2 linked regions of the Botrimarina mediterranea genome follow. The protein of the gene in region 1 binds, or shares a complex with, the protein of each later gene. Links are inferred from orthologs where the notes say so. Each region holds a gene or a part of one and is shown in the gene's direction. Other genes may lie near its edges.

Evidence for each region.
Region 2: the proteins of smc (region 1) and Spa11_RS04615 are in contact, whole or in part, in a crystal structure (PDB 3ZGX), measured with the Bacillus subtilis proteins. The link is inferred for Botrimarina mediterranea from one-to-one orthologs.

What each region holds. Positions count from the first base shown.
Region 1 is NZ_CP036349.1:1,769,194-1,778,905, forward strand. What follows is about bases 3,797-8,048. They hold smc (chromosome segregation protein SMC), read left to right. Parts: upstream 3,797-4,191; coding sequence 4,192-7,848; downstream 7,849-8,048. Other genes in these bases: Spa11_RS07045 (flagellar basal body P-ring protein FlgI), read left to right, coding at 3,797-4,107. Outside these bases: Spa11_RS07025 (CehA/McbA family metallohydrolase domain-containing protein), read right to left, coding at 1-2; Spa11_RS07030 (DnaJ C-terminal domain-containing protein), read left to right, coding at 110-1,129; Spa11_RS22825 (hypothetical protein), read left to right, coding at 1,153-1,479; rnpA (ribonuclease P protein component), read left to right, coding at 1,509-1,895; membrane protein insertion efficiency factor YidD, read left to right, coding at 1,907-2,143; more of Spa11_RS07045, read left to right, coding at 2,356-3,796; Spa11_RS07055 (helix-turn-helix domain-containing protein), read left to right, coding at 8,632-9,204; Spa11_RS07060 (polyprenyl synthetase family protein), read left to right, coding at 9,659-9,712. UniProt on the Bacillus subtilis protein: Required for chromosome condensation and partitioning.
Region 2 is NZ_CP036349.1:1,159,936-1,168,127, forward strand. The notes cover bases 3,563-6,294. They hold Spa11_RS04615 (segregation and condensation protein A), read left to right. Parts: upstream 3,563-4,409; coding sequence 4,410-5,180; downstream 5,181-6,294. Other genes in these bases: Spa11_RS04610 (hypothetical protein), read left to right, coding at 3,563-3,837; Spa11_RS04620 (MBL fold metallo-hydrolase), read left to right, coding at 5,349-6,188. Outside these bases: Spa11_RS04595 (DUF6960 family protein), read right to left, coding at 94-600; Spa11_RS04600 (hypothetical protein), read left to right, coding at 809-2,299; Spa11_RS04605 (hypothetical protein), read left to right, coding at 2,504-3,121; more of Spa11_RS04610, read left to right, coding at 3,448-3,562; Spa11_RS04625 (methyltransferase family protein), read left to right, coding at 6,338-6,922; Spa11_RS04630 (TolC family protein), read left to right, coding at 7,343-8,192. UniProt on the Bacillus subtilis protein: Participates in chromosomal partition during cell division. May act via the formation of a condensin-like complex containing Smc and ScpB that pull DNA away from mid-cell into both cell halves.

The sequences.
Region 1 (9,712 bases):
ATACGGAAACCTAGCACACAGAGGGGTGCATCGGGCGGCCCCTCTGCATTGGGACTGCGGGCTCTCGGATGGCCCCTCTGGATCGTGACCGTCGGAGGATAAGCTTACGATGCCCACCACCAGCGACAGCCGCAAAAGATCGATGGCAGACGACTACTACAAAGTGCTCGGCCTTCCCCGCGGGGCAGGCGAAGAGGAGATACGCAAGGCGTATCGAGACCTCGCGCGGAAGCACCACCCGGACCGCAACCCGGACAACCCGGAAGCCAAGAAGAAGTTCCAGGAAGTGCAGCGGGCGTTCGAGGTCCTCAACGACCCGAAGAAGCGCGAGCAGTACGACCGGTTCGGCGCCGACTTCGAGGCGGCAGGCGGGCCATTCCGCGGCGGCGGTGGTGGGCAGCGCTATCCCGGCGGCGGCTTTCCCGGTGGAGGGCCCGGCGGCGGACAGACCGTCGATTTCGACCTCAACGACCTGTTCGGCGGCGGCGGGGCAGGGGCCGGCGGCTTCGCCGACCTCTTCAAGCAGTTCGGCGGCGGAGCGCCGGGCGGCCGCGCCCGACGGGGCGCCGCTCAGCCGCCAACGCGCGGCGACGATATCGAGCACGAGATCACCGTCCCCTTCGCGACGGCCGTCACCGGTGGCGAGGCGGCGATCACGGTCGCCCGCGGCGGCGGCAAGCAAGAGACGCTGACCGTCAAAATCCCCGCCGGCATCGACGACGGCAAGAAGATCCGCCTCCGTGGACAGGGAAACCCCGACCCCAGCGGCGGTTCCGCCGGCGACATCCTGCTGACGATCCGGGTCGCGAGCCACCCGATCTTCCGCCGCAATGGCCGGCGGCTCGACGTCACGGTGCCGATCACGCTCGCCGAGGCCGCCGAGGGCGCCAAGGTCGATCTCCCCACCCCCAAGGGGACAATCACCCTCACCATCCCGCCGGGAACCTCTAGTGGAAAACGCCTGCGGGTGAAGGGCCACGGCGTCGATCCCCGCGGCGAAAACCCCGGCGATTTGTACGCCGAGGTCCAGATTGTCCTCCCCGAGGGGCTCAGTGCGGAGGACCGGGGTCTGCTAGCATCGGTCTCGAGTCGCTATACTCAGCAGCCCCGGCGTGAGCTGCGCTGGTGACCCTTGCCGAGCGGAGGTCGCCCATGTGGATCGATGGATTGCAGGCTCAACCGATGTTTCTGGCGCAGGCGACCGCTGTGCCGCTGCTCGACCCGCCGACGCGGGCCGTGCTGCTAATGTCGCTGTTGGCGTTTATACTGCTGGGCCTGGGCCTGATGGCAGGCGCCATGCTCGGCGGCCGCTGGGTGCGACGGTTGGGGAGTGTCGACCTGCGAAAGCCCCTGCCATTGCGCCGTTCGGCGGCCGAGATGCGCGAACCGCTGCCGGCCATGCTCCGCGGAGTCCCCTGGCAAGAGAGTGGCGACACGCAGGCCGCGGACCACGGCGGCGCCGACACGGTCTCGCGCTAGACGTTTTGATTGCCTCCTGCGAGCCGCCCTTGTCTGACGCGAAGCGATACTCGTTCCCCAAAGAGCTCCGCTTGCGCACCGGCGCCGAGTTCGACGCCGTCTTCAAGGCGAAGGTCTCCGCGGGCGATGGCGTGCTTGTCATCCACGCCCGCCCGAACGGGCTCGGGCACGCGCGTCTCGGCCTCGCGGTATCGCGCAAGGTAGGCGGCGCCGTGCGACGCAACCGCTGGAAACGCTGCCTCCGCGAAGCCTTCCGGCTATCGCAGCACGACCTGCCGGCGCTCGACTTCGTGTGCCTGCCCCGACTCCGGGACAAGCCGACGCTAGCGGTTGTCGACGCCGCGCTGCGGGGACTAGCGCGTCGGCTCGAGAAGAAAGCCGCCAAGCAGGCGCAGCCGTCCGAGGGCCGCTCGTGATCCGGATCGCGATGTTCCTACTCGCCGCGGCCCGCGACCTCACGTCGCTCGCGCTGGTGCTGGCGGTGCGGTGCTACCAGCGACTGATAAGCCCCTGGCTCCCAAACGCGTGCCGCTATCAGCCGACGTGCAGCGAGTACGCGGTGCTAGCGGTGCGGCGCTACGGCCCGTTGCGGGGGATGTGGAAGACCGCGGGACGGATTTCGCGATGCCATCCTTGGGGACGGGGGGGATACGACCCGCCGTAGGCGGAGGGGTTAGGAGCTGAGGGGATAAGGGCTAAGAGTACGCGCACGCGTCCCCCAATCTTCCCTCAGCCCCTCCCCTTAGCACGCCGACACTCCAATTCGCGTTGCGGCCCCGCGACCCGTCTTGCCCCCCCGGTAGAAAGCTCCTACTCTTCGCCGCCGCGCGAACCAGGGACGGTTTGCGCATGACGCTTGCGCGACGGAGCGCTCGTATGAGGCCTCGCTGCTATCGGACTTCTCATTGGCTGTTCGTCGCCACCTTGGCGGTGACGACCGGCTGCGCCTCATCGCTATTCCGCGACCGCACGCCCGAGGCGGCGCTGGAAGAGGTCACCGAGAGCGGCACGCCGCTGGTGGCCGACTACGCGCATCCGTACGGTCTGAACTATGTGAAGGTCGAGGCGGTTGCGCTCGTCACGGGCCTGCATGGTACGGGCGAAGACCCGCCGCAGACCCCGCAGCGCGCCACGATGCTTGACGAGATGGCGCGGCGGCAGATCGAGAAGCCCAACGAGGTGCTCGCTTCGCCCGACACGGCGATCGTGCTGCTGCGAGGCTTCTTGCCGCCGGGCGTTCAGAAGGGCGACCAATTCGACCTCGAAGTCCATTCGCCGAGCCGCAGCAAGACGACAAGTCTCCGCGGCGGCCGGGTGCTCGAAGCCCGCCTCACCGAGCTGGCGGTGATGGGACAGCAGATCCACGCTGGCCACGTCCTCGCTAAGGGCGAAGGGCCGATCCTGGTCGATCCCTCGGCCGATGGCGAACGCGACATCGCCGCCTCGACCCGGGGACGCATCCTCGGGGGCGGCGTCGCGATCAAGTCGCGTCCGCTGGGCTTGGTGCTCGCGCAGAACCACCAATCGTTCCGTAAATCGATCGCGGTCGCCAAGGCGATCAGCTACCGCTTCCAATCCTACGAAGGCGGTCAGAAAATAGGTGTCGCCGAAGCCAAGACCCCCGAGTTCATCGAGCTGAAGCTCCACCCGCGTTACAAAGACAACATCGGTCGATTCGTGCGGGTGGTGCGGAGCGTCGCGGTGAACGAAACACCGACTGAACTCCAAGAACGGCTGGTCCTGCTCGAGAAGCAACTCCTCGACCCGCTGACCGCCGCCAACGCTGCGCTGCGTCTCGAAGCAATCGGCGACGAGTTGGCGATCGCTAAGCTCCAAGAGGGCGTCAAGTCGCAAGACGCCGAGGTGCGTTTCTACTCGGCCGAGGCCCTGGCGTACCTCGACAAGACCGACGGTGTCCAGGCTTTGGTGGACGCGGCCAGCGAGGAGCCGGCGTTCCGCGCCCACGCCCTCGCCGCGCTCAGCGCGATGGACGACGTCACCGCCTACGAGGGCTTGCGCTCGTTGCTCAACAGCCAGAGCGCCGAGACCCGCTACGGCGCCTTCCGCGCCTTGTGGGCGATGAACCCCAGTGACCCGATGATCCGCGGCGAGCGGCTCGGCGGCCAGTTTGGCTACCACGCCCTCAATACCGACGGCCCGCCGATGGTGCACGCCACGCGCAGCGGCCGGCCGGAGATTGTGCTCTTCGGCGCCGACCAGAAGTTCAAGCTCCCGCTGGTGCTCGACGCGGGCAACGACATTCTCGTCAACGGCCTGTCGGGCAACGAGATCACGGTCAGCCGATTCCGCGCCGACTCGCCCGACCGGCGCCGCACGGTTACGACAGCGATCGACGACGTGATCCGCGCGATCGTCGAAGTTGGCGGCGAGTACCCCGACGTCGTGCAAGCCCTTCAGCAAGCCAAACGCGACGGTGCGTTGCCGGGCCGCTTCGACGTCGACGCGATCCCCCGTTCGGGCCGCGAGTACGACCCGGACAACGAAGTCGCGGGCGAGTCCGACCCCGACAACGAAAACGCCGACGAAGAACCCGCCGCCGGCGCGTCGATGGACGCCGACTACCGCGTCGGCACGCCGCTACCGGATCTGTTCTCGAACAAGAAGTGATCCGAAAGGGGAAAGGCGAAAGGGGAAAGTGGAAGTTTGCCAAACCCTTTCCGCATTCCCCTTTCCACATTCAACTTTCCTCGCATGCTCAAGTCGCTCGAACTCGTCGGCTTCAAGAGCTTCGCGGAGAAGACGCGTCTTGAGTTTCCTGCTGGCGTGACGGTCGTCGTCGGGCCGAATGGGTCGGGCAAGTCGAACGTCGTCGATGCGGTGAAGTGGGTGCTGGGGTCGCAGAGCCCCCGCAGCCTCCGCGGCGCCGAGATGACGGACGTCATCTTCAACGGCTCCGAGTCGCGCGGCCCGCTCAACTCGGCCGAGGTGACGCTAGCGTTCGACAACCGACCCGGTGAAGAGGGCGGGCGGCGGCTGTTCGACCTCGACGAAGAAGAGATCCGCCTCACCCGCCGCGTACATCGCAGCGGCGAGGGCGAGTACCTCGTCAACGGCCGCTTGTGCCGGCTCAAGGATTTCCGCGAATTGCTCGCCGGGACCGGCGTCGGCGCCGATTCTTACAGCATCATCGAGCAGGGTCGCGTCGATGCGGCGCTGCGAGCCTCGCCGCTTGAGCGGCGGCTGCTACTGGAAGAGGCGGCGGGTATCAGCCGCTTCCGTCTCAAAAAACGCGAAGCCGCCAAACGGCTGGAGCGTGTCGAGCAGAACCTGCTGCGCCTCTCCGACATCGTCGACGAGGTCGAGGGCCGGCTGCGGCGTGTGCGCTCACAAGCGGGCAAAGCGCGGCGCTACCGTGAGGCGTCGTTGCGGCTCAAAGAAGCCCGCACCGAACTCGCCGCCGCCGATTGGCGCCAGCTCACCGACGAGCGGCGTCGCCTCGACGCCGAACGCCAGTCGCTCGCCGAGCGGATTGAAGCGTCGCAGGCCGAGATCGCCGAGCAGGAAGAGCGCCTTGCGCGCCTACAAGACGACGCCGCGACGGACGACCGCTCCGAGCGCGTGCTCGCCGACGCGCGCAAACGCATCGCCAAGCACGAGAAAGCCCAGGCGATTGCTCGCAATGAGTTGACGCGGATCGACAAACAGCTGTCCGACACCCGCTCCGCGTGGCTCGAGGCCCGGCGAGAAGAGCTCGCCGCGGCGGTGGAGAACCCCGCGCGGGCTGCGCTCACCGCCGCCGAAGAGACCGCCGCGGAATACACCACGTCGCTGCGGGAGGTCGAGGCCCGTGTCATCGCGGCGACCGGCCGGCTTCAAGAAGCCGCCCAGTTGCACGCCAAACAGCAACAGTCACGCGACCGCCTCGCGGCGGTGCTGCGTCGTTCGGACGATCGGCTGGCGAACTTGACGCGGCGAAGCGCCTCCATTGCGGCGACGCTCGCCGAGTTGCAGACGCAGCTCGCGGCCGGGCGTGGTTTGGTGGACGACTCCGCCTCGGCGCTCGCCATGGCGACCGAAGAGCGAGACAGCTGCGCCGATGCGCTGCTGGCGATCGACAACACCATCGCCGAAACGCAGCGTGAGCTGGCGCAGCTCCGTCGCACGCTCATCGATCGCCAGCGCGACGCGGCGGCGGCGCGCGAACGGCTCGTCGGATTGCGGCATCGCTTCGAGACGCTCGTCGAAGAGCAGCGGCGTATCGAACGGCTCAACGACGACGTGGGCGGTCTGGTCCATCGGGCCGCCGCGACCGGCAAAGCGGCGCCGCAGGTCTACGGTTTGGTCGCCGACCTGATCCACGTTGAAGAAGACTTTGTGGCGATGGTCGAGGCGGCCCTCGGCGCCCGGGCCGAGCACGTCGTCATCGACTCGCGCGAGGCGTTGCTCGAAGCGCTAGGCGAGGGCCGCACCTCCGAGACGCTCACCACTCGCGCGGGCTTCCAATCGCTCGAGGCGTCGGCGTCGCTAACGGCGATCGACCAGATCGACCTCAAGGGCGAACCCGGCGTCCTCGGACGAGCGGCGGACTTCATCGAAGTCGAGCCGCGTTACGCCCCGCTCGTGCGACGGCTGTTTGCCCGCACTTGGTTCGTCGATACGCTCGCGACAGCAAAGCGGCTCGCCGGTTCGGTGGGCAAGGGGCTCAACTTCGTAACTCTCGACGGCGAGACGCTCGGGGCCGACGACTCGCTCGTCTGCGGCCCCAACGACACCGCGATGCGGGTGCTGACCCGCCGCGAGGACGGCGTCGCGTTGCAGCGGCAGATCGCGTCGGCGGAACAGTCCGTGCAGTCGGCCGAAGCCGACGCGAAAGCCGCCGACCAGCGCATCGCCGACGCCGAGTCCGGACTCGTCACGCAGCAGGCGTCGGCGAATGAACTCCGCGCTCAACTCGCCGCCGCGGCGCAGCGGGCCGCCACGCTCGAAGAACGGCGCCGCCAAGCCGACGCCGGCGCCGAGCGCCTCGTAACGCAACTCGCCGCGTCGAACGCCGAAGCGAACCGCGTCGAGGCGCGCGTCGCGAGCCTGACGTGGCGTCGCGACGCCATCGCCGAACACGCCCACCGCGAGGCCGAACCGGCAACCGACGCGGCCGCCGCCGTCCGCGCCGCCGAGGCCGAGATCGCCGCGCAGCGGGCTCGCTCGAAGGAACTCGCGGCCGCCGCCGCCAAGCACAACGAGTTGTTGGCGTCGCTACGCGTCGAGGCCCGCCGCAGCGGCGGCGCCGACGCGGGGCTCAGCGACAAGGTCGATCGCCTCGCGGCCGACCTCCAGTCGCTCGTCGTCGAGCGCCAGCAGCCCGAATTGGCGGCGCTCCGCGCCACCAGCCAGCTCGCCGTGCTCTTTATTGAAGCCGCCGCCGCGGCGCACGAGCTCGCCCAATCCCGCGCCGCTCGTCGCGCCGGTGAACGCATCCGCGTCGAGGTGGCGTCGGCGGTCGCCCAAGCCCGCGCCGAAGCGGACGCCTTAGCGAGGCGTCTCGGCGAAGTCGACCTGCGTCGCCAGCGGATCGACATGGAGTCGAAGTCCCTCGCCCAACGCCTCCGCGACGACTACGGCGTGGACGTGGCGGCAGCCGCGGCCAAGGAAGGGGAAACCCTCGGCCAAGCCCAGCGTCAGGCCCTGCGTGAAGAGATCGAAGCGCTCCGCCAAGAGGTTCAGTCGGTCGGCCCAGTGAACCTCGAGTCGCTGGAGGAACTCGACGAGCTCGAGAACCGTTTCGCTCAGCTCTCCGGCCAGTACCAAGACCTCAGCCAGGCGAAGCAGTCGCTCGCTCGACTTACCGCGCGGATCAACACAGACAGCCGCGAGCTGTTCCAGACAACGTACGAGACGGTCCGCGAGCACTTCCGCGAACTGTTCACGCGCCTCTTCGGTGGCGGCGAGGCGGACCTGTTGATGGTTGAGCCCACCGGCGCCGCCGAGGGGGACGACGCGCTGGAGGGGGGCGTCGAGATCGTCGCCTGCCCGCCCGGCAAGGAACTACGAAGCCTCTCGCTGCTATCGGGCGGCGAGAAGACGATGACGTGCGTCGCGTTGTTGCTAGCACTCTTCCGCAGCCGTCCGTCCCCGTTCTGCCTCTTGGACGAAGTCGACGCCGCGCTCGACGAGGCGAACGTCGGGCGGTTCAGCGGCGTCCTCAAAGACTTCCTCGGCTCGACGCAGTTCGTTGTCATCACGCACAGCAAGCGGACGATGTCGGGCGCCGACACGATCTACGGCATCACGATGCAAGAGTCGGGCGTGTCGAAGCAGGTGTCGGTCCGCTTCGAGGACGTCTCCGAGGACGGCCACATTAATCTCCGCCGGCGGGAAGCCGAAGCCACGCCGCTACGCCGGGCGGCATAGACGGCGCTAGGTGTAATTGTGGGAGGCGTCTCCAGACGCCGATTACGCGCACCATGCCGTTGCGGATGGACGCCGAAATCGGGGTCTGGAGACCCCTCCCACAGAAATTTGAGGCATACCAACAGAAGCGCCTGCGCGGCTGCGCTAAGGAACTGCGAATCCGGCTCTAAAGTCACCCCCCCAGAAATAACGAAGATAAGCATCGGATGGGTTGTTCCCCTCCGAACGCAGGCAACGGGCCTGCGGGCGGCGCCCGGGGGACACGCAGGGGGGAGCCTGCCTTACGCATCCATCCGCTGGACCTGCTGTCGTTGCGCGCTGACGGGGCGAAACCCTTCCAAAGGAAGGACCGCGCCGGTGGTGGCGGCTACGGTGAGGAGTGTGGGTTCCCCTCGCGCAAGACCTGTCTCGTTAGCGGCGTCGTTCCCTTAACGATGGCGTTCGCTGACGACGGCGCGGGTGCGGTAGTCGTGCGGGATTGTAAGGGTTGTGCCGGTTGCACGGAGCGACACGCTCCAAACGGCTGGAGAAACCTTGTGATTGACAATCCCGACGCGACTCTCGCAGCCGATCCGTGAAGCAGTAACGAAGGAACGGTTCAGTCAGACCTGACCCGGTCCCCAGCGACGATTAAACCCCCTTTACCCCGACCCAGACACGCATGCGTCTCGCGGTGACCCAGCCGTTGAGAAACATACGTGAGGGGCGCAAGGCGCAGCTTGCCGTGACCCAGCGGCAGCCTTCGCGACGAGCGGACATTCAGACAGAGAATTGGAGAGCCCGATGAAGGTCTTCACGACGGGTCAGGTCGCTAAGATCTGCAAGGTCGCCCCGCGCACCGTCAGCAAATGGTTTGATTCGGGACGTCTCAAGGGATACCGGATCCCCGGTTCCCAGGACCGCCGGATCCCCCGCGAGTACCTGATCAAGTTCCTCAAGGAGCACGGCATGCCCCTTGGCGACCTCGAAGACGAGGCCATGGCCAAGGTCTTGATCGTCGCTCAGGACCAGGTGCTGATCGAGAACCTCAAGCGGGAGCTTCCCGCCGACAAGTCGTTCCGCACGCAGACCGCCGCCAGCGGTTTCGAGGCGGGCATCCAGGCGGAGAGCTTCCACCCGGACTGCATCATCTGCGACTTCTCGATCGGTCATGTCGAGGCGCTGCAGATCTGCCAGAACCTGCGTCGCAACACCGACTTCGCCGAGACGATCCTGATCGCCCTGTTGCCGGACGACGGCTCGAGCATCAGCTTCGACCGTTCGACGATCAACGAGACGTTCAAGAAGCCTTTCGACTCGGCCCTGCTTGCCGAACGGCTTCGCACGCTGATCGGCGCCAAGAAGGAGCTCGTCTGAGCTTCGTAAGGCGTCGTGACAACCCGGCTTGCAAACCGCCGGCCTCGCCCAACCCGCGTTGGGCGTAAGAGGCGGAATCAATAACCGGGGTCGGCCGCAAGAAGCGGTCGCTGCCGAGGCGGCTATCCCAGCCCCTCGGCGGTCGCCCCAACTGACAACGAAGGCCCGGTCGCCCAAGTGGCGGCCGGGCCTTCGGTCGTTGTGAGGGGGGCGAATCAGAGTGGAAGGTTTGTACCCGCTTCCCTCCGGTCGCTGACGCTCCCGGCTCGCCAGCCGAATTGAGGCGAGCCGGGAGCGTCAGCGACCGGAGGGCGTTAAGGACAGCTCCCCACTGCGGTTAGCCCGCTACCGACCGAGCCCTGCCCCTTGCGGCTCGCTGGCCTTAAACTGGACAACTGCCAGGGAGGCGTCCGTCCGGCGGCGTCCCAACGAACGGATCGAACGCGGCGAACCCATGGACTCCTCGACAACGACCTCAGTGAATACCGCCGCAACGCGACCGCCCTCC
Region 2 (8,192 bases), 610 kb from region 1 along the record:
CGTGTGAGCGGCACGGCGCTAGCCGCCGATGGTGTGATGGGTTGTCGTCGGGTGGTTCACCGGTGGCTAGCGCCATGCCGCTCACCCATGCGGTTAGATTGGTGGATCGAGGTCGGGAACCGACCCATCATCCGACGGCGGTTCGCGACGGATTTCTTCGCGGATGACGGGCGGCTCCATCGGCTTGAAGTCGTGGGCTTCGTAGCTCCGCTCTAGCGGCGTGCCATCGGCGAGGCGGAGCCAGTAGCGGACGACGCCCGCGTGCTCGTCCCAGTGAATGTCGCGTACCTGGCCGACGTGCGGCTCATTAGTCATGCCGCGGGCGCGGACCTCGACCCAGTCGCCGAGATCGATCCCCTCGTAAGGCGCCTCACGCCACAGGGAGGGTTTCACCCGGATCGACAAGTCGCCGTAGTAGAGGACGACATAGTCCCCACGCTCGCCGTCGCGGCGCCAGATGCGGGGGCTGGGGATCATCGACCGGGCCGTCGCCACGTCCTCGGGATGCACCCAGTCGTCCCCGTCCTGCGGCCACCAGGGGAAGTAGCCGTACTTGGGGTCGGTCTTGATTGGCGGCAGGGGGGGCAGCTCGTGCGACATGCTTCGATTATACCGCAAATGGCGGGCTTTCCATCGATTTGGAGCTCAGCCGCGGGCGGCAGCCCACGGAGCCCCTGCGCAGGGTTCTCCGTGGGCTGCCGCCCGCGGCTGAGGCGTTTCGAGGTGGGGGCCGTCCCTTGGCGCTCTCTGTGACGTACCCTTTGTTGCGAAATAGCATCGCGTCCCGCACCGACTCCCGCTTACGGCTATGCGTACCGACGACTTCTTCAACCACTACGGCGTCACCCGCAACCCGTTTGCGGAGGAAGACGCGCAGACCGACCAGGTCTTCAAGTCGCGTTGCCGCGAAGTGCGCCACCCGGCTTGGGACAAGGTCTACGGCAGCCCCAACGACCCGGCGACCTCGCTGGTCTTTGGAGAGAAGGGCGCCGGCAAGACGGCGATGCGGTTGCAGATTGTCCAAGCCGTCGGCAAGCACAACGAGACGGCGAAGCCCGAGGACCGCGTCTGGGTCATCGAGTACGACGACTTCAACCCGCTGCTCGATCGCTTCGCCGATCGTTTGCCCGCTCGCAAGGGTCGCGACGCGCATCGTGTGCTCGAAGAGTGGAAACTGTGGGACCACATGGACGGCGTGTTGTCGATCGCCATCACGGACCTCGTGGATCGACTGCTCGACAAGACTCGCCTCGACCGCCGCAGCCTCAAGAACCTCGACGCGGCGCAGCGCCGCGACCTCATGCTGCTGGCAGCGTGCTACGACGACTCGACCGCCGAGCCCCAGAGCCAGCGTTGGAAGCGACTGGCGAGCGTGGTGGGTTATCCCACTTGGCTGGCGTCGGGCTGGTTCTGGATTGGCGTCGCCATCACCGCCGCGATCCTTGGCGCTATCGTGCTGTTCCACTACTGGGACTGGTATCACATCAAGTCCTGGCTGGCCTGGCCGTGGACGTACGTGGCGATCGCCGCCGGCTGGGCGCCTTGGGTGGTAAAGTGGTTCAGCCGTCACCGTCGTGCGTGGAAAGTCGCCAGCAACGTTCGTGTCTTGCGACGCGACCGCGGGACCCTCGCCGGACTCTTGATGCGGGTCCGCACTGAGGACCTCGAGAACCAACCCCTGCCTGATAAGCGGCGCACTGACGACCGATATGAGCTGCTCGGCAAGCTCCAGGGCGTGCTCCGCTCGCTCGGCTACGGCGGCGTCATGGTGCTGGTGGACCGCGTTGACGAGCCGCACCTGTTAGGCGGTCGTGTCGAGGCGATGCGCGACTTCGTCTGGTCGATGCTCGACAACAAGTTCCTCCGCCAGCCGGGCCTTGGGTTCAAGCTGCTGCTTCCGGCCGAGGTGCTCGATTATCTGAACCGCGAAGACCGAGATTTCCACCAGCGGGCCCGGCTCGACAAGCAGAACGTCATCCCGTCGCTCGACTGGACGGCAGAAGCCCTGTCGGACTTGGCGAACGCCCGACTCGCCGCTTGCACCGAGCAGGACCCGCCGCCGATGCTGCGCGATTTGATCGACCCTGCGGTGAGCGACTCGCGACTCAGCGAGGCTCTTCGCTCACTGCGGACGCCGAGGCACCTGTTCAAGTTCTTATTCCGGCTGATCTCGACGCACTGCAATCAGCACCCCGACAGCGATCCGGCGTGGAAGATCGAACCGCAGACGTTCGAGGCGGTGCTAGCGGTCTATGCCCGTGAGCAGGCGTCGGTGGATCGGGGGCTGGCGGCGAGCTGACGCTGTTGCGATCGGCGTTCAGCTATCAGCATTCAGCTGCAAGATATCGACGGAGTCGATTCTCAAGAAAGCTGACCGCTGATGGCTGATGGCTGACCGCCCTTTGCAACCGGCGTTGACCGTAATCTAGCGCTATGCCACTCTCCGCGCCGGCCGCTTGTCCCGCGGCGAAGTATTTCACGTCGTGGCTAGGAGGCCTGTGCCGTGCGCTGCGTTTGCCTGGTGAGTCTGTCGGTGTTGGGTTTGGTAGTCGCTTCGGGCTGTTCACAGTCCGAGCCCGGGCAACCGGCGATGACGAAGAAGGCGCAGCCCGCCGGAACCTTCCAGCCGGCGACCGGAGTCGTCCAGCAGGCGCCGCCGCTGGACCCGGCGGTCGCGAAGGCGATCGGTTCATCGGCCGAGACTTTTATGCGGGCGATCCTGGCGGGCGACACGGGTAGCGCCATGACACTGCTTACCGCGAAGGCGACCGAGCGTTGTCAGGCGGACCCCAGCGCGCTCACACCGATGGGGATGGACGTCGAGCAACTCGTCGTCGGTGAGGTGCGTCTGCTGAGTGAAGCCGAGGCCGCTGCGCAGTGCCTCGTCACCGAGCGTGGCGCCTCCGCGTCGCAGGAGTTGTGTTGCCTGCTGAAGCTCGAAGAGAGCGGCTGGCGCGTCTGCGGTCTGGCCTGCGACACCGGCGACGGCTCGGCCACCGTGGTCAGCTTCGAGGAAGACCTCCAAGCCGCGTCAAGCCCCCAATTTGTCGAAGGGGCGGACCCCGCTAAGGCAGAGGTCCCGCGGACCGCGAACGCGCCGTCTACGGGCGAAATCCGTTAGAGACCCGCGTTTTTCCGCGGTTTCCTGCGACAACCCGCCGCACCGGGGGTCGATTTTATCGACTTTCCCGGATCGGCCCCTTTACAGCCCCCCCGGTCTTGCTAACTTCAGCGCCCCGGACCGCAAGGTTGTTGTAATCGGCAATGTCGCCGTAGACACCCCAGTCGGTCTGGCGCCCCGCCGCGTTGGCGGCGGTGACCCTTACATGCCCGAGGGGTTCACGCATCGGATTGCGTGACGCCGACGGCGGTCGTCAGCGGCGCTGTTGCAGTGTCCCCCCGGGACCGGCGCCAGGCGGCAAGACCCGATGCTGGGAGAAACCAGAGATGAAGAACGTTTTCGCTTTCGCTGTTGCTATGGCCGTCGTCCTGTCGGCTGGCGTCCAGGCTGAGGCCGGTCTGTTCGGTGGCTGCCACAAGAACCGCGGCTGTGCCTCGGCTTGTGAGCCGACCTGCTGCGAGGCCGCTCCGGTCTGCTGCGAAGAGCCCGCCCCTTGCTGCGAGCCCGCTCCCGTTTGCGAGCCCGCCCCGGTCTGCGAAGAGCCGGCCCCTTGCGCCCCGGCTTGTGAGCCCGCTCCTTGCTGCGAGCCGGCCCCGACCTGCTGCGACCCGTGCGACCCCTGCTGCAAGCCCAAGCGCTGCGGCTTCTTCGCTCGCATGAAGGCCAAGCACGCCGCCAAGCATTGCTGTGCCGCTCCGGCTCCTTGCTGCGGCTGAGTCCTGCTTAGCAGGAACGTCGATTCAGCAATTCAGCTGACGCGACAACTCTGAGATTGCATCACGAAGAACCCGCCATCCTCAGCGAGGATGGCGGGTTCTTTTTTTGCGCACGGGTCAGTGGTTAGGTGAGCCGGGAGTGTGAGCGACCGGAGTGAAGCGGGAGCACGGAAATTGAGTGTGTATCCGACGCCCTCCGGTCGCTGACCAGGATTATGCAACGGCTAGCAGTACAAGGTTGGGCAGTAGAAGAAGCGTTAGCGCGTTGTGTCCCCCTGCTTCTTCAGAGGGAGGCCGCTTTCTCTGGTAAACGGGGGGAGGGTGCTGAAGCGAGTACCGGGCGCACCCCCTCCCCCCGTTTACCGGAATAAGCGGCCTCACCCGAAGGCGGTGGAGGGGGATCAAGGGCGCTAACGCTTCCTCGATTGAACTACCGAGCCCACTTCTCACTGCTAGCCCTTGCATAATCCTGTGACGCTCCCGGCTCGCCTTTTTAGCGATGGCGTCTTGTGGCTTTGGCACCAACGCCGCTAGGCTCTGCCGGTTCCTTCCGCCCCATCCCGGCGCCGGCGATGCAAGCTTTCGAGGTCCATCTCGACGCCTATCACGGGCCGCTCGACCTGCTGCTCTATCTCGTTAAGAAGGAAGAGCTGCCGGTCGCCGAGTTGCCGTTGGCAGTGGTGACGCAGCAGTACCTCGATTACGTAGCGGTGATCGAGCGGCTCGACCCCAATGCGGTAGGCGACTTTCTCGATGTCGCCAGCCTGCTCTTGGAGATCAAGTCGCGGAGCGTTCTTCCCTCCGCGGAGGAGGCGGCCGAGGGGCAGCCGCTCGACGACGAAGCGATCGAGTCCCCCGGCGACCTCGTGCAGCGGCTGCTAGAGTTCAAGGAGTACCGCGACGCGGCCGCGAAGCTCGAAACGCTGCGGCTCGACTGGTCGAGGCGCTACACCCGCACGGTCGCCCCGCCGCGGACGGAGGTGGACCCCGCCGAGCAGCCGATCGAAGGGGTCGAGCTCTGGGACCTCGTCAGCGCCTTTGCTCGGGTGATGCGCGACCGTCTCGCGCCGGCCAAGCTCCCTGAGACGATCTACTACGACGAGACGCCGATCCACAAGCACATGGTGCGGATCGACGCTTTGCTGCGGGCGGCCGACGGGACGGTGCCGTTCGAGGACCTCTTCCCCGAGGGACCGGTCCATAAATCGACTCTCGTGGGTGTCTTCCTGGCGATGCTGGAGCTGATCCGCTACCGCCACGCCCTTGCCCATCAGCCGGAGCGCTACGGCGCCATCACGCTGGAAGCGGGGCCGGCGCCGCTGGACGTGTCTTTGATGTCTTAGGCGGGTTTCTCGCGGCGGGGATTGGGGCGATAATCGCGGATTCTCCGTGGTCTTCCGCCCCCCGCAAAGAACCCACGAAGACGGTCAGCCATCCGTCGGGTCGCAGCCGTAGGCGGCAGCCCACGGCGCGCCACGACACGCTCCCCCATCTCGCCACACTCCCCAGCTTTGCCCAACAACGCCCCCGTCAAAACGCTCAAGCACGGCGACCTCACCATCGAGGGCTACAGCCGCGCCGCGGTCCAGAGCTACTGGCGGCTGCCGGAGTTGAGCCTCGGCTTCGACCTCGGCTTGCAGCCCTGGAGCTTCATGGGGACCGAGACATGGTTCGTCTCGCACGGACACCTCGACCACATCGCGGCGCTGCCGGTGTACGTGGCGCGGCGGCGGATGATGAAGATGGACCCGCCCGTCATCTACGTCCCGGCCGAGATCCTTGAGAACGTCAAATCCTTGCTAGCCGCGATGCAACGGCTTGACCGCGGCCGGCTGCCGTGCGAGCTGATCGGCGTCACGCCCGGCGAAGAGATCCAGCTGTCGCGCGAGCTGATTGTCACGGTGACGCCCACGGTCCACACGGTGCCGTCGGTGGGCTACATCGTTTGGGACCGCCGCAAGAAGCTCAAGCCAGAGTACGAGGGCCTCGAAGGGACCCAGATCCGCGACATCCGCCTGTCCGGTATCGAAGTCAGCGCCGAGGTCCGCACGCCGATCGTCGGCTACCTCGGCGACACGTCGCCCAAGGGCCTCGACGACTCGCCCGACATGTACAAGGCGAAGATTCTGATTGCCGAGATGACGTTCGTCTCGCCCGAGCACCGCAAAGAAAAAATCCACAAGCACGGGCACATGCACTTGGACGACTGGGTCGAGCGCGCCGCGCTGTTCGAGAACGAGCTGGTGATCGCGGCGCACCTGAGCACGCGGTATCACGCGCGGCAAGCGGAGAAGATGGTGAAGGAAAAGCTACCCGACATGCTGGGCGATCGCTTGCATCTGTGGTTGTAGCGGAGGAATGAAGCCCCAATGACCAAGCTCCCAATGACCAATGCAGTGCTGCCGCACGAGTATGTCCCTAGCCCTTCCTGCCATTGGTCATTGGGGCGCGGTCATTGGTCATTCGTAACCATCGGCCTCGGCACGGACCGAGGTATCACGTGAACATCCTCCCGCTAACGCCGGCGGCGGTTACGGCGTGGTCCTTCGCTCTCTGGGCGATCGCTGAGGGAGGGGTGCAGCTACTCGGCGTCCGGCAGCCCGACGCGCCGGACCGGCAGCTAGCGGCGCTGACGCCGCTGCTGGTCGCGTTGTACGGCTGCTTCGGTTTCGGGTGGCTCGACGCGGGCGTGCTTCAATGGACGACGCTTGGAGTCGAGTGGAGGTGGCTTCGGTGGGTCGGCGTGGCGTTGACGCTGGTTGGCTTCGGGCTGCGGCTGGCGACTCGTTATGCGATGAGACGTCACTTCAGCGGCTACGTTCAGACCACTCAAGGGCACCGCTTGGTCACGACGGGGCTCTTTGCGTGGATGCGCCACCCGATCTACCTGGCGACGCTCCTGCTTTACGTGGGCATGCCGCTCGGTTTCGGCAGTCTGGGCGCCCTGGGTATTGGACTCGGTATCGGGGCGCCAGCTCTTTGGTGGCGGATCTGTATTGAGGAGAAGTCGCTAGCGGCGTGGTTCGGTGAGGAGTTCACGGAGTACCAGCGACGCACCGCTCGCCTGATCCCCTATGTTTGGTGACTGGCCTAGTGTCAGTTTCGCTTCTTGGCGGCTTGCGCCTTTTGCGTGAGTCCTCCGACCACTTGCGTGGCCGGCTCGCTTTAAACCTCTCTGCGACTCCGCGTCTCTGCGCGAGAACGAAGGCGTCGCTAGCAGAGCCGGCGCGAGAACATCCCCGTTTTTGTTAAGCCGTAACGGTTGTGCGGACGATGTCAGTTCTGCTGAATGCTCCGGCTCGGGGTGGGCGGTCGCGTTTTGGGGGCGCGGCGCCAGCGGAAACGCCTTGAGCCTGAGATCGTGTTTTGGGGGGAAAGCCCGGATCGCTCGCAGCGAGTGAACGGGACCAAGCACGCGTCGGTTGAGTGCGTTGACGTTGCGGGCCTCGGAAGGCCAGCAGCGTCGGCGACGGCGTGTGACGAACCAATCCACGAAGAGCCCGCCATGGATCGGCAAGCCCGCCACTTCTTCTGCGTCCTCCTCGCCGGTATCACGGCGCTGACCGGTTGCGCTCCGACGCAGCCGTTCTACTTCATGGAGGACGGCGACCTGAGCCACTACGTGGACGTAGCGACTCAGATCGAGTACCCGGACGTGGAAGAGCCCTCGCTCGACGAGGTCACGTCGGCAATGGCGCCCCTCACGGTGCGACACTCGGAGAACTACGAGGTCTGGGATCTGTCGCTTGAAGAAGCGACGCGGATCACGCTCACCAACAGCCAGGTGATGCGCCAGCTCGGCGCGGTGGTTCAGGAGCAAGCGCCCGAGACCATCTCGCGCAACTTGATCAACAGCGTCTCGGTCGCGACGACCTACGATCCGGCTCTCGTTGAATCCGCGACGGGAACCGCGTCCGGTTCGCAGTTCAACGGCACGGGGACCGAGGCCGCGCTCTCGGCCTTCGACGCGCAGCTCGACTCGGCGATCTCGTGGCAGAAGAACGACCGCCCGGTGAACGTCGGCGGCTTCGCGTCGGCGTTCCAGTCGCGGGCGTTCCAGCAGGACGCGGCGAACTTCAACGTGGGCGTTAGTAAGACGTCCGCCGCTGGTACTCAGTTCGCGTTCCGCAACAACACGACCTACGACGCCAACAACAACCTCATTCTGCAGAACGCCCCCGCCTTCTCGCAGTGGGGCACCAACTTCGAGACCTTCGTCAGCCAGCCGTTGTTGCAAGGCGCCGGCGCTCAGTACAACCGCATCGCGGGCCCGTTCGCGTTCGAGCAGTACGCTCAGAATGGCGTGAACCCGTTCGATGGTGTGATGCTCGCCCGGATCCGCACCGACCAGTCGC